2 regions of the Levilactobacillus suantsaii genome follow, and region 2 is predicted to be linked to the other one. Evidence: predicted binding sites of a transcription regulator. Region 2 holds the regulator's gene; the other holds the start of a gene.
What was found. Region 2 encodes CtsR, which represses protease genes until heat stress. Its sites were predicted from a motif close to TTGGTCAAAAAAGGTCAAANA; they were not measured.
Positions count from the first base shown of each region.

Region 1: the regulator CtsR is predicted to act here: its motif matches at 3,273-3,293, upstream of clpP (ATP-dependent Clp endopeptidase proteolytic subunit ClpP).

Region 1 is NZ_CP059603.1:1,398,560-1,405,506, forward strand. Features, by position in the region: gene whiA (DNA-binding protein WhiA) at 1-763, shown strand, start outside; gene H3M12_RS06455 (ACT domain-containing protein) at 914-1,183, shown strand; gene H3M12_RS06460 (PFL family protein) at 1,193-2,536, shown strand; gene clpP (ATP-dependent Clp endopeptidase proteolytic subunit ClpP) at 2,607-3,203, opposite strand; gene H3M12_RS06470 (LytTR family DNA-binding domain-containing protein) at 3,504-3,965, shown strand; gene H3M12_RS06475 (LiaF transmembrane domain-containing protein) at 3,962-4,690, shown strand; tRNA gene H3M12_RS06480 (tRNA-Arg) at 4,766-4,837, shown strand; gene H3M12_RS06485 (ECF transporter S component) at 4,929-5,537, opposite strand; tRNA gene H3M12_RS06490 (tRNA-Arg) at 5,789-5,860, shown strand; gene H3M12_RS06495 (sugar-binding transcriptional regulator) at 6,090-6,947, shown strand, end outside.
Region 2 is NZ_CP059603.1:2,410,562-2,417,508, reverse strand. Features, by position in the region: gene serS (serine--tRNA ligase) at 1-1,233, shown strand, start outside; tRNA gene H3M12_RS11435 (tRNA-Val) at 1,660-1,732, shown strand; tRNA gene H3M12_RS11430 (tRNA-Leu) at 1,770-1,851, shown strand; tRNA gene H3M12_RS11425 (tRNA-Thr) at 1,887-1,959, shown strand; tRNA gene H3M12_RS11420 (tRNA-Gly) at 1,986-2,057, shown strand; tRNA gene H3M12_RS11415 (tRNA-Leu) at 2,069-2,154, shown strand; tRNA gene H3M12_RS11410 (tRNA-Arg) at 2,175-2,248, shown strand; tRNA gene H3M12_RS11405 (tRNA-Pro) at 2,285-2,358, shown strand; tRNA gene H3M12_RS11400 (tRNA-Pro) at 2,406-2,479, shown strand; gene H3M12_RS11395 (CtsR family transcriptional regulator) at 2,733-3,200, shown strand; gene H3M12_RS11390 (ATP-dependent Clp protease ATP-binding subunit) at 3,218-5,704, shown strand; gene H3M12_RS11385 (TetR/AcrR family transcriptional regulator) at 5,830-6,435, shown strand; gene rpoB (DNA-directed RNA polymerase subunit beta) at 6,671-6,947, shown strand, end outside.

The sequences.
Region 1 (6,947 bases), 1.0 Mb from region 2:
GTTGAAGCAGTTCTACGATTTGGAAAGTGAATTGCTAGTGCGGCGTAAGATGAAGCTCAAGAAGAATAACCTTTACATCGTCCGGGTGAAGAGTGGTGTGACCGACGTCTTATCGGACCTGGGCATCTTTGACGGGTCCCAATTGTCCGAAGCCGTGCCCGCGAGCATTTTAAAGTCGGACCTGCAGATGCGCTCGTATCTCCGGGGCGCCTTTTTAGCGGGCGGCTCGGTCAACAACCCGGAAACCAGTCGTTATCACCTGGAGATCTACTCTTTGTATGAAGAACATAACCAGATGATTGCGCGGATGATGAACCAGTATAACTTGCACGCCCGCTCAATCGAACGGCGTAGTGGCTACATCACCTATTTAAAAGGGGCCGAACACATCGCTGACTTCTTGTCTTTGATTGGTGCTACGACGGCCATGCTGAAATTCGAGGATGTCCGCATCATGCGCGACATGCGTAACTCGGTCAACCGGCTGGTCAACTGCGAAAACGCCAACCTGGATAAGGTGGCGACCGCTTCGACCCGGCAAATCGATAACATTCAGTATATCGAGGCCACGGTGGGCTTGGGACAATTACCGACCAAGCTGCGTGAGGTGGCGGAGACCCGTTTAGCACACCAGGAAGTCAGTTTGAAGGAACTGGGCGACCTGGTGCCCGGAGGCCCGATTTCGAAGTCGGGAATCAATCACCGGTTACGTAAAATCAATGATTATGCCAAGCACCTCCGTGAGGGGGAAGCCACGGCTTAACGATCAAGAAGCGTTCCGTTCCTTAGTGGCGGAGCGCTTTTTGTGTCGGGGTCTAGTCATTGGGCGTGTGGTGATTTGATAAAATGGATGCATTTACGGGTGGGACATGCTATTATGAGAAAATAATGAGTTCAATTGGAGGCAAATAAGATGCGAGCAATTATTACGGTGATTGGCCAAGACCACGTGGGAATCATTGCCGAAGTGGCGACCACGCTAGCCCAGAAACACATCAACATTGTCGATGTGTCACAGACCATCATGGACCAGAACTTCACCATGATGTTACTGGGAGAATGGGACGAACAGGTCCTGAGCTTTACGGCCGTGAAGCAGGCGTTAGAAACATTAGGACAGCAAAAGCAGCTGACAATCCGGATGCAACGGGAGTCGCTCTTTGATGCCATTCAGAAAGTATAGGGGGTTCCCATGGAAAGTCGCTCAATTCTCGAAACGATTCAAATGATAGACGAAGAAAACTTAGATATCCGGACTGTGACCATGGGCATCTCGCTGTTTGATTGCATCGATAGTGATGGGGCTAAAGCCCGGCGGAAAATCTACGACAAGATTACCCGCAGTGCGCAAGACCTGGTCAAGGTCGCCGAACAGATTCAAACGGAATACGGTGTGCCCATCATCAACAAGCGTATCGCGGTCACGCCGATAGCCCTGATTGCTGCGGCCAGTGGGGATGCAGATTACGTGGCTTACGCACAGACCATGGAACGAGCCGCAGAAGCTTTGGGCGTAGACTTGATTGGTGGGTTTTCGGCGCTGGTCCAAAAGGGTTATCAAAGCGGGGACCGCAAGTTGATTGCCTCGATCCCCCAAGCTTTAGCCGAGACCAGCCGGGTCTGCAGTTCGGTCAATATCGGGTCCACCAAAGCCGGCATCAACCTCGATGCGGTCGGTGAACTGGGCCACATCGTGAAGCAAACGGCGGCCATCGACCCGGTCAACTGTATGAGCCTGGTGGTCTTTGCCAATGCCGTGGAGGATAATCCCTTCATGGCCGGGGCCTTCCACGGCGTTGGGGAAGCCGACCGAGTCATCAACGTGGGTATTAGTGGCCCGGGCGTGGTCAAACGGGCGCTCGAACAGGTCCGTGGCCAAAGCATTGACGTGGTTTCTGAACAGATTAAGAAGACGGCCTTCAAGGTCACCCGGATGGGCCAATTCGTGGGAACGATTGCGGCGCAACGCTTAGGCGTGCCGTTTGGTATCGTGGACCTATCACTAGCCCCGACGCCCAATGAAGGGGATTCGGTTGCTGAGATCCTCGAGGAGATTGGCCTGGACAGCGTAGGCGCCCCGGGCACTACGGCCGCCTTAGCGTTATTGAACGACGCGGTCAAAAAGGGTGGCGTGATGGCCTGTGAACACGTTGGTGGCCTGTCCGGGGCCTTTATCCCGGTCTCGGAAGACGCCGAAATGATTCGCGCCGTTCGCGCGGGTCGCCTCGGTTTAGAAAAATTGGAAGCCATGACGGCGGTTTGCTCAGTCGGGCTAGACATGATTGCGATTCCTGGTGACACCAGTGCAGCCAGCATTAGTGGCATGATTGCCGACGAGGCCGCTATCGGAATGATCAACAACAAGACCACCGCGGTCCGGGTCATCCCGGCCCCCGGCAAGACGGTCGGTGACGAAGTCGAATTCGGGGGCTTATTTGGCCGCGCGCCGGTCATGCCGGTCAACCCGAGTCAATCCACGGCCTTGATTGCTCGTGGGGGGCATATTCCGGCCCCGATTCACTCGTTTAAAAACTAATCACGAAAAACAAGCACAAAAAAACGTTCCCGTCGCAAGGCGAGAACGTTTTTGTCGCAAGGATTTGAGCTTACTTCTTTTGTTCGGAGCTGTTGGTCATGATGTGATCAATCAACCCGTAATCAACGGCCTCCTGGGCACTTAAGTAGTTGTCCCGTTCGGTATCTTTGTTGATTCGTTCGATTGATTGTCCCGAGTTGTCCGCCAAAATCTGGTTGATCAACTTCCGGGTCTTCAGGATTTCCTTCGCCGCAATCTCAATTTCGGTTTGTTGACCCTGAGCACCACCAGAAGGTTGGTGAATCAGAACTTGGGCGTGAGGTAAAGCAAACCGCTTACCCTTAGTCCCGGATGAGGCCAGAACACTGGCCATCGAAGCGGCCATCCCCAACGTGATGGTTTGCACGTCGGATTGGATGAAGTTCATCGTATCGTAAATTGCCAATCCGGAAGAAACCACGCCACCAGGTGAGTTGATGTAAAGGGAAATATCCTTCGTGGAATCTTGGGCGTCCAAGAAGAGTAATTGCGCAATGATGGCGTTTGCCATGTCATCTTCGACAGGACCGGAAAGCATAATAATCCGGTCTTTCAAAAGTCGTGAATAGATATCATAAGCCCGTTCGCCACGGGATGATTGTTCAATAACCGTTGGTACTAAATTCATGACAAGAAAGCCTCCTTTGAGTAATCGTGTATGGCTAGCAGTTTGCTAACATGGTGCTAGTTTACTGCATTGGTCAGTATAGGTCAAACGATACGCCTTCCCCTACTGCTCCGTGCCATCTAACTATGACTATCATACCAGAATTTGACTAAACGTCACGTATTCTATTGAGAAATGGTCTGGGTACGGTAGCACGTGTGGGGAACCAGTTAGGGCGTTAATACGACCACTGGTGCGCTTAGGATTTACTTTGGACGGAGGCTGTGGTGTACTAAGATTAATCAGAGAGGAGGTGCTACCGTGAAAGTACGACTCGAACAGGATGATCAGTTAACGGAACCGGAAGTCGTGTTACGGGTCCCTAAGGCGCAAACGGCCGCTGTCGCCGACTTGAAACGGCAATTGGCCGCCTTAGATGACCCAACGCAGCAATTAGCGGTGCGCTGGCAGGGGAGCTTGGTTCGGGTTCCGGTGGGCACAATCCTCTTTTGTGAGGCGACGGGGCACCGGGTGATGGTGCATACCGCTCAAGAGACTTACGCCACGCGGGTCCCATTGTATCAACTCGCCGATCAACTGCCCAGTTACTTTTACCGTGGGTCGAAATCGGCGGTGCTCAACCTCCACCAGGTGGCCTCTCTGAGTAAGTCATTGACTGGAAATTTAGTGACGTTTCAACGGTCGCTAAAGCAGTTATACGTGTCCCGGCGCTACTACGGCGAGTTGAAACGGGCATTAGAAGGAAAGGGGTCGGTAACATGACAACCAAACGACGATGGTTTTGGGGGAGTTTCTTCATACTAGGAGCGGTTTTACTGGTCGCCAGCCGCTTGGGGTGGATTTCCGCTCAGTTTGGATTTTGGCAACTCTTAACGGGGATCTTCCTGCTGGCGATTGTGATTTTTAGCGTGGCTCACCGGACAATCAGTGGAACAGTTTTCGGGCTGGCCTTTTTGGCGATTCTTTTCGCTAAGCCCTTAGGTATCACGGCATTAGCGCCCTGGACGATTCTGGGGGTGGCGTTGTTGGTGACAATCGGGCTGTCCTTGATTTTGAACCCGCACAACTATTTTAAAACTAAGTTCTACTCGTACCGGTCGAATCAAAACAATCACTGGAATGGCCAGGCAACGACGGAGCGCATGACCACCGACGAGGCCGAAACCACGGTGCGGGTCAACATGAGCAGTAGTATCCGCTATCTGCAGTCCCAAAACTTCACCCATGCCCGCATCGACGCGCGGCTGGGTAACGTCAAGCTCTATCTGACTGATGTGCGCTTAGCGCCAACGGGAGCGACGATTGACGTGTCAGCCTCGTTGAGTGGGGTCGAGTTGTACCTCCCGAAAGATTGGCCAGTGAAGTTTGCCCTGGCGAATAATCTCGCCGATATCGACGAGAAGGGGCAGCATCTTCCGGGCAACGGCCCAACCGTGGTGATTCAAGGAAATCTCTCACTGTCGGGCTTAGTAATCTATTACGTTTAAAAATTAAAATTAGCCCTTGTAATTCAAACTAGGGTCGAGTATAGTGGTTAGTGTTCTGTTAAGGACATGACCCATGCGCCCGTAGTGTAATGGATCGCACGTAAGATTCCGGTTCTTGAAATGGGGGTTCGATTCCCTCCGGGCGCATCACGTGATCGCAATCCATGGTGGTTGCGATTTTTTTGTGCGTAAAAATCAAAAAGACCCGGTACTCGTCCGGGTCAGTATCGTAAATGGTTTATTTAGTGGGCTTGATGCGGTCCCAATGCAGTCGCAGAGGAGCGGCAATCACCGGTGCTATGATAACGTCTAAAATCAGTTCCGGCACGGCGTTGGTGAGTAAGGAGACCATCAAGACGTACCCTAGCGTTTGGTTACCTTTAGCGCCAAAGGCTTGGGCCACGGCTGGTGTTTGGTAGAAGAAATAGACCAGACCGAGGACTAACAGACTGTTGATGAGGGCGGCTCCAGCGGCGGCTAAGCGCATGGAGTGGTGCATTCGCCAGGTCTGTTTGTCACGGCCCCAACGGTAGAGATACCCGGCCCCAATCCCCATCAGAAGCCGGGGAAGAATCGAGACGAAAGGGTTGACGAAGACCAGTGGGGCGACTGGACTAGACGGCCAGGTGAAAGCCCGAATGAAGGTGATTAATCCCCAGAAGCCACCGATTAAGGCGCCATCTTTGGGGCCAAGTGCGACCCCGGCCACGATGACGGTCAACCCAATCAGGGTCATACTGAACGGACCGAAGGGAATATACCCAATGAATGGAAAAATATTCTGTAACAGGACGATGGCCATTAAGAGGGCATCGATGACTAGGCGGAACGTTTTTTGATGTGACATGGTGGCAAGCTCCTTCTGCAAGCATTACTAATGTTGCCATTATAGCATGCTTTACTGAAAGCGGAAACGCGGCTTGGACCGGGGAAACGTGCTGCTCGTGACGGAAAACTTGGCATGAGGAGCGCTGGCGTGGCAAAACGAGGTGGTAAAATAGAGGTGAAAACGGTTAAAAGGTGGAATTTTAAAAACAGCCTTGTATTTTTATTCAGAATCAGTTATAGTAATTAAGTGTTGTTGAGCACAGCAACTATGCGCCCGTAGTGTAATGGATCGCACGTAAGATTCCGGTTCTTGAAATGGGGGTTCGATTCCCTCCGGGCGCATCGGAAATCAGCAGGTGGCACCGTCGGGGGACGGTGCCTTTTTTTGTGAGTGATTTTGTCCGCGGGAAGCCTAAATTTATAAGGGGAATGGCTTGCCATTTACTGGGATGCGGGCTTATAATGTCACAGTAAGTTAGGTTAGCAAAGGTTGACCGCTATTTTTTTGAGTGGGGTGGGCGCGTTTTTGCCCCCCTGGTCAATTAGTGTCCCACTGGGAGGTAAGGTTTGGATGCAAGACGAATGGCAATGGGTCGAGGCAATTGTTCCCCAGATGGTCGCAAAACTGACGACCCGTTTCCGGGTTCTTCAAGCTGTCGAACGACTGCAACCCGTTGGCCGACGCACCTTAGCCTACCATCTCGCCTGTACTGAACGGACCGTGCGGGCGACTACCGATGCCTTGGCCAATCTGGGCTTTATCCAGATGACGGTCAAAGGGATGCAGATCACGCCAGCAGGCCAACGGGTCGTGGCGGGGTTACACCCCGTGATTGATACCTTAGCGGGGCGCCATCAACAGGAGCAGGCCCTAGCCCGGCAGTTGGGGATTGCCCACTGTACGTTAGTTCCGGGCGACAGCTCGCTACCTAGCGGGACGTTGACAGGGTTGGCCCAGGCCACTAAGCGGGTCTTAGCCGACCAGTTGCCGATAGGTGCTAGCACCATTGCCGTCATGGGTGGTCATACCTTGGCTGCGGTGGCGGCAGGACTGACCCCGGCGTTGAGCACCCAACGGCAATTGTTGTTCGTGCCAGCGCGCGGGGGCATCGGTGAAGCCCCTGAGATTCAGGCCAACGCGGTCAGCGCCCAGATGGCGCAACGGACGAACGGGCAGTTTCGGGCGCTCTACGTTCCGGAACAATTGAACACCGCAACTTACAAGTCGTTATTTGCAGAACCGGCTATCCACGACGTGTTGCAATTGATTGCGCACAGTAACGTGGTGATCCACGGGATTGGCGAAGCGTCTGCCATGGCCAAACGGCGAAACATGGCACCGGATGTGGTGGCAGATCTGAACGCGGCACACGCCGTGGGGGAGGCCTTCGGGTACTTCTTCGATGCGGCGGGTCACGTCGTTCGGAAA
Region 2 (6,947 bases):
GTCAAAGAAAAGTTGGCAACTCGCGGTATTCCGGCTAAGGAAATTGATGACTTATTGGCCTTAGATGCCAAACGGCGGGAATTGATTGCGAAGAGTGAGACCATGAAGGCCCAACGTAACCAGGTATCCGATGACATCTCTAAGATGAAGCGGGCGCACGAATCAGCTGACGACCAAATTGCCCAAATGCGACAAGTCAGTGCAGCCATCAAGCAAGCAGACGCCGAACTAGAAACGTTACAAACACAGGTTCACGATGCAGCGGCACAGTTGCCGAATATTCCTAACGATAACGTTCCGGTCGGTCTGGACGAAACAGGGAGTGTGGAAATCCGGAAGTGGGGCGAAAAGCCGAACTTGGACTTCACGCCGAAGGCCCACTATGAACTGGGTGAAGACTTGGACATCCTGGACTTCGAACGGGGAGCCAAGGTCTCTGGTAGCCGGTACCTTTACTATTTGGGTGCTGGGGCGCGCTTAGAACGGGCCGTGTACAACTTCTTCTTGGACCAAAACACCGCAGCGGGCTTTAAAGAAGTTCTGCCACCATACATCGTCAATGACGACTCGATGTACGGGACGGGGCAATTCCCGAAATTCAAGCAAGACGTTTACTCCTTGGAAGGCCAGGACATGACGTTGATTCCCACGGCCGAAGTTCCGTTGGTCAACTATTACCGTGATGAAGTCATCCCGGAAGAGAAGCTACCCGTCTGGTTTACGGCGTTAACGCCCGCTTTCCGGTCTGAGGCTGGGAGTGCCGGCCGAGACACCCGAGGGTTGATTCGGTTGCATCAGTTCAACAAGGTCGAAATGGTGAAGTTCTGTAAGCCGGAGGATTCTTGGAACGAATTGGAATCCTTAACGAAGCACGCTGAAATGTTGTTACAGAAGCTAGGCTTGGCCTACCATGTGATTACCCTGACTACCAGTGACATGAGCTTTACGGCGGCCATGACGCATGATCTGGAAGTTTGGTTCCCTGCACAACAAACGTACCGGGAAATCTCTAGCTGCTCCAACACGACGGATTTTCAAGCCCGGCGCGCGCATATCCAGTACCGAGATGAAAATGGTAAGCTCCAATACGTACACGCTTTAAATGGGTCTGGCTTAGCTGTCGGCCGGACTGTTGCGGCAATTCTGGAAAACTACCAAAACGAAGATGGTTCCATTACCGTTCCAGAAGTCTTAGTCCCTTACATGGGCGGAATGACAAAAATTACGAAGTAAGACAAGAGCTTAAGGGCTGCGGCGTGAGCCGCGGCCCTTTTGCCGTCTATTTAGGGCTCAGTTACGGGCAAATAACGAAAAAAGGGGGGGATTTAGAAGATGGTGCACAGTTTTTTGCAAAAAAATGCAAAAAAGGGGTAGCTTTTTTGCGATGGTTACGCTATGATATTAAATGTTGTTAAGGCAGTAGTTATTCAGCAAACGAATAATTATTCAAAAAGTTTTCAAAAATAAGTTGACAACATTTCCACGACATGGTAAATTGTAATAGTTGTCACGGCGATGTGAAAGTGACAAGCAACGGATTGAATTGAAGAACGGATATTTATTCAAAAACATTTCAAAAAGTTGTTGACAATTCCCGAATCAAATGTTACATTATAATAGTTGCTTCAAACGAGTTATCAAAAACTTGATTGAACATATGGAGGATTAGCTCAGTTGGGAGAGCGTCTGCCTTACAAGCAGAGGGTCACAGGTTCGAGCCCTGTATCCTCCATTGGGACTCCGGTTCCCAAGGGAACTATCGTCACTACGCAGGTGTGGCGGAACTGGCAGACGCGCTAGATTTAGGTTCTAGTGTCTTATGACGTGGGGGTTCGAGTCCCTTCACCTGCATTCATCATCGTAATTGCAAAATCTTAAATGATTTTGCCGACTTAGCTCAGTTGGCAGAGCATCTCACTAGTAATGAGGAGGTCGGAGGTTCGAATCCTCTAGTCGGCATGGCACCATTAATTGAATTTGCCAATGCGGAAGTAGTTCAGTGGTAGAACATCACCTTGCCATGGTGGGGGTCGCGGGTTCGAATCCCGTCTTCCGCTTTTGCCCTTTTGCCGGGGTGGCGGAATTGGCAGACGCACAGGACTTAAAATCCTGCGGTCAGTGATGACCGTACCGGTTCGATCCCGGTCCTCGGCATTTAACTTAATATTGACTATGCACCCATAGCGCAATTGGATAGAGTGTCTGACTACGAATCAGAAGGTTGTAGGTTCGACTCCTACTGGGTGCATTTTTGTCGCTTGTAAATCTAGTTTATGGGCAGACTCGGGAAGTAGCTCAGCTTGGTAGAGCACCTGGTTTGGGACCAGGGGGTCGCAGGTTCGAATCCTGTCTTCCCGATTAACCGGTGATTGCCGATTAATCAATAGCATAGTAAGGCTTATTATCGGGAAGTAGCTCAGCTTGGTAGAGCGCCACGTTCGGGACGTGGAGGTCGCAAGTTCGAATCTTGTCTTCCCGATTTTTTAGTCTTATAATTCAGAAAAGCCCCCTTAATCATTAATGTTATGCGTCAAGGCACCGACCTTCCATCGAATTGTTTGGAAGCCGGGGCCTTTTTTGGTATCATAGACTACCAGGGCAAAGCCCGTTTAGTCCGTTAAGTGGACCAGCGGGTAAGGATTAGTAAAGACTAATCCATTGCATTTTTATGGGAAGTTCGTATAATATTAGTCAACATTAGTCAAAAGAACTGCTGAAGGGGGATGCGAATAATGGAGAATCAAAATATTTCGGATATTATTGAAGCTTACCTCAAGCAGATTCTCGCCGAATCGCAAGAAGTTGAGATTCGGCGCTCGGAGATTGCGAATCAGTTCAATGTTGTGCCCTCACAGATTAACTACGTGATTAAGACGCGGTTTACGATTCAAGATGGGTACGTGGTTCGGAGTAAGCGTGGTGGCGGTGGCTATATTCGGATTGAGAAGGTCAAGTTACTGGATAACCTAGACTTTATCGACTCGTTGGTCACGGCTGTGGGTGATCGCATCACCCGCCACGATGGCTTGGCAGTGGTGCGCAGCCTATTTGAAGCGGGCACCATCAATCGCCGAGAGGCCAATATCATGTTAGCGGCCATTGACAAAACCGCAATCAATACTGGGAACCGTGATTTGGACGAACAGTTACGGGCGCGGATCTTAATCTCAGTTTTAGACCATTTACGTTACGAGAGTTAAGAAAGTGAGGAGTTGCAATGGATAACCTATTTACGCCAAGTGCTAAGAGCGTGTTAGTCTTAGCCCAAGAACAGGCAAAGTATTTTAAGCATCAAGCGGTGGGTACAGAACACTTGCTGCTGGCCCTCACCATTGAAAAAAACGGAATCGCCAACAAGGTCTTACAACAATTTTCTGTCAGCGACGATGATGTTCGTGAGGAAATTGAACGCTTTACGGGTTATGGCACTCTAGATAACACCGACAAGGACAGCTATTTACCGTACTCCCCGAAGGCTAAGGCGATGCTGGCCATTGCTGGTGACGAAGCGAAACGCTTAGGCGCCACCAAGATTGGGACGGAACACCTGTTATTAGCGCTGCTCAGTGACGAAACGATTCTGTCTTCACGGATCTTGAAGAACTTGAACGTGGAACTGACAACGGCACGTAAGGTCGTTCTGCGGAAGCTCGGAGTCACTGAGACACCTAAGCGGCGCAACGAGACCCGTTCTCGGCGCGGTCCGGCTCAAGGGACGCCAACGCTGGATTCCTTGGCCCGGGACCTGACCCAGTCGGCTCGTGACGGTAAAATGGATCCTACGGTGGGCCGTGACAAGGAAGTTAAGCGGGTCATTCAGATCCTGAGTCGGCGGACCAAGAACAACCCCGTCTTGATTGGGGAACCCGGCGTTGGGAAAACGGCGATTGCCGAAGGCCTGGCGCAACGGATCATCAAAGGTGACGTTCCGGAAGACATGCAACGCAAGCGGTTGATGATGCTCGATATGGGTTCATTGGTCGCAGGAACCAAGTACCGGGGCGAGTTTGAAGACCGCTTGAAGAAAGTTATTGAAGAAATTTACAATGATGGGCAAGTTATTCTGTTCATTGATGAACTGCACACCTTGATTGGTGCGGGAGGCGCAGAAGGTGCTATTGATGCATCGAACATCTTGAAGCCTGCCTTGGCTCGGGGTGAACTGCAAACCATCGGGGCCACGACGCTGGACGAATATCAAAAATACATTGAATCCGACGCAGCGTTGGAACGGCGGTTTGCGACGGTCCAAGTCGATGAACCAACGAGTGACGAAGCCTTGGAAATCTTGAAGGGGCTGCGGCCACGGTATGAAGACCACCATCACGTGAATATCACGGACGAAGCGTTGTCCCAGGCGGTCAAGTTGTCCGTTCGCTACATTAGTGATCGGTTCCTGCCTGATAAGGCTATCGATTTGATGGACGAAGCGTCAGCCAAGGTTCGTATCGACCAGATGGATAAACCAACGCCTGAAAGCAAATTGTCTCAGCAACTGACTCAGTTGGCTAAGGACAAGGATACAGCTATCGAACAACAAGACTTTGAAAAGGCAGCCCAACTGCGGACGGAAGAGATTACGTTGCGTAATAAGCTGGAGACGCGTAAGGCCAAAGTAGCGGCTGCTAAGCCGGATGAAGGCCAGCAATACCAGTTGGACGTTACGGGTGAGGACGTTGCCCAGGTCGTCGCAGAATGGACCGGTGTGCCGTTGACGCAGTTGAAGCAGACGGATGCCGAACGACTGGTCAACCTGGAAAAGATCTTGCACGAACGCGTTATTGGTCAAGAAGAAGCCGTTTCGGCGGTTGCCCGAGCGATTCGGCGGGCCCGTTCCGGGTTGAAAGACCCGAACCGGCCAATTGGGTCGTTTATGTTCCTGGGCCCAACCGGGGTCGGAAAGACTGAATTAGCCAAGGCTTTAGCGGCCGCGATGTTTGGTTCTGAAGACAACATGATTCGGGTCGATATGAGCGAATACATGGAGAAGTACTCCACGAGTCGTTTGATTGGGTCGGCCCCAGGTTATGTTGGGTACGACGAAGGTGGTCAGTTGACCGAAAAAGTACGGCAAAAGCCATACTCCGTCGTTCTCTTTGACGAAGTGGAAAAGGCGCACCCGGATGTCTTCAACCTATTATTGCAAGTCTTAGATGATGGGTATTTGACCGATTCCAAGGGTCGACGCATCGACTTCAGAAACACGATCTTGATCATGACATCAAACTTAGGGGCCACGAAGCTACGGGACGAAAAGACTGTGGGCTTTGGGGCTGAGAACGAAACGAACGATTACCGGGCCATGGCGACGACGATTCGTCAGACCTTGAAGCAATCTTTCCGGCCAGAGTTCTTGAACCGAATCGATGAGACCGTCATTTTCCACGCCTTGAAGAAGCCTGAATTGCACCAGATCGTGAAGCTGATGGCGCAACGCATTACCAAGCGGGTGGCTGACCAAGACATTAAGTTGAAGTTCACGCCAGCAGCCTTGGATGCGGTGGCCCAAGCAGGTTATGACCCAGAGTACGGGGCCCGGCCGTTACGGCGGGCGTTGCAGACACAAGTCGAGGATAAGCTGAGTGAGGCTCTGTTATCGGGTGAGGTAAAACCACACGAACAGGTTACTATTGGAGCGACTCGCGGTAAGATTACGCTGAACTCTAAAGCATTGACGCCTCGGAAGGCCGTTACCAGCAAATAAGTAAGGATTAATCAGACACAACGAGAGCAGTGTGGTGGGTGTAAGCCTACTAACACTGCTCTTTTGGTCAGTGTTGAGGTGTGGTAAACTGACATTATTGAGAAACGAAAGGAACGAATGGCGTCATGAAGAGAAAAGAGCAACTGACCCAAACCCATGCGGCAATATTAGCGGCGGCCCGCGAACAATTCTTGACCCAGGGCTACCAGGCAACGTCGACCCGGGAGATTGCTCGGCAGGTGGGGATTACCCAACCAGCTTTGTATCACCATTTCAGCGATAAAGAGGCCATCTTCCTAGCGGTCGTGGCAGAAGTGGGGCACGAGACGCAGACCGGTATCTTGGCGGTCAATGCCCGGGTCAAGGCAGAGAAGCTGACCGACCCGGTCGAGGCGCTAGCCGCTGTGACTGAAGTTTTATTGACCGTTCATCCTCGCGACGTCTTCACCGTGTTGCACGCTAGTTTTCGTTACCTGGCGCCCAGCAATAAAGGTCAACTCGGCAAGATCATGATGCAGGATTACCTGGGACCACTGGCAGCGTTCTTTGACCAGGGCCTCGTCACCCTCCAGCCGCACCTGACGTCACAGGAAGCAGCCTCGTTTTATTTGACCAGTCTCAGTCCACTGTTTAATAATTTTCATCACGTAGGACCGGCCGACGCATCGAAACACGATCAAATCGTCATTTTGCTGCGATTAATTTTATTTGGCATCGCCACAAAGAATTAAGGGTTAAGTATTGACAGATAGACAATAGTTTTGTATTATATCATCTGTATGCAACTGTGAACTGAAATTGGGGTAACCGATCTATTGTCCGGGGCACCCACTATAAGAAGCCAAAAGCAAATTTTGATTTTGTTTTTGGGTTTTTTTTGCCAAAAAACCGTTAAAAAGTGCATTTGTAATCAAAATGTAACATTCGGTTTGGCCAGTCACAGAATAAATAGGAGAGGTGAACAACTTGGCAGGACACTTAGTGAAATACGGGAAACACCGTACGCGTCGTAGCTATTCACGGATCAAGGAAGTTCTTGACTTACCAAACTTGATCGAGATCCAAACCAATTCTTACAACTGGTTCCTCGATGAAGGGTTACGTGATATGTTCGATGACATCATGCCAATCGAGGATTTCCAAGGAAACCTTTCGTTAGAGTTTGTGGATTATCAATTATTGGAACCCAAGTATACGGTCGACGAAGCACGGGAGCATGATGCTAACTACTCCGCGCCGTTAC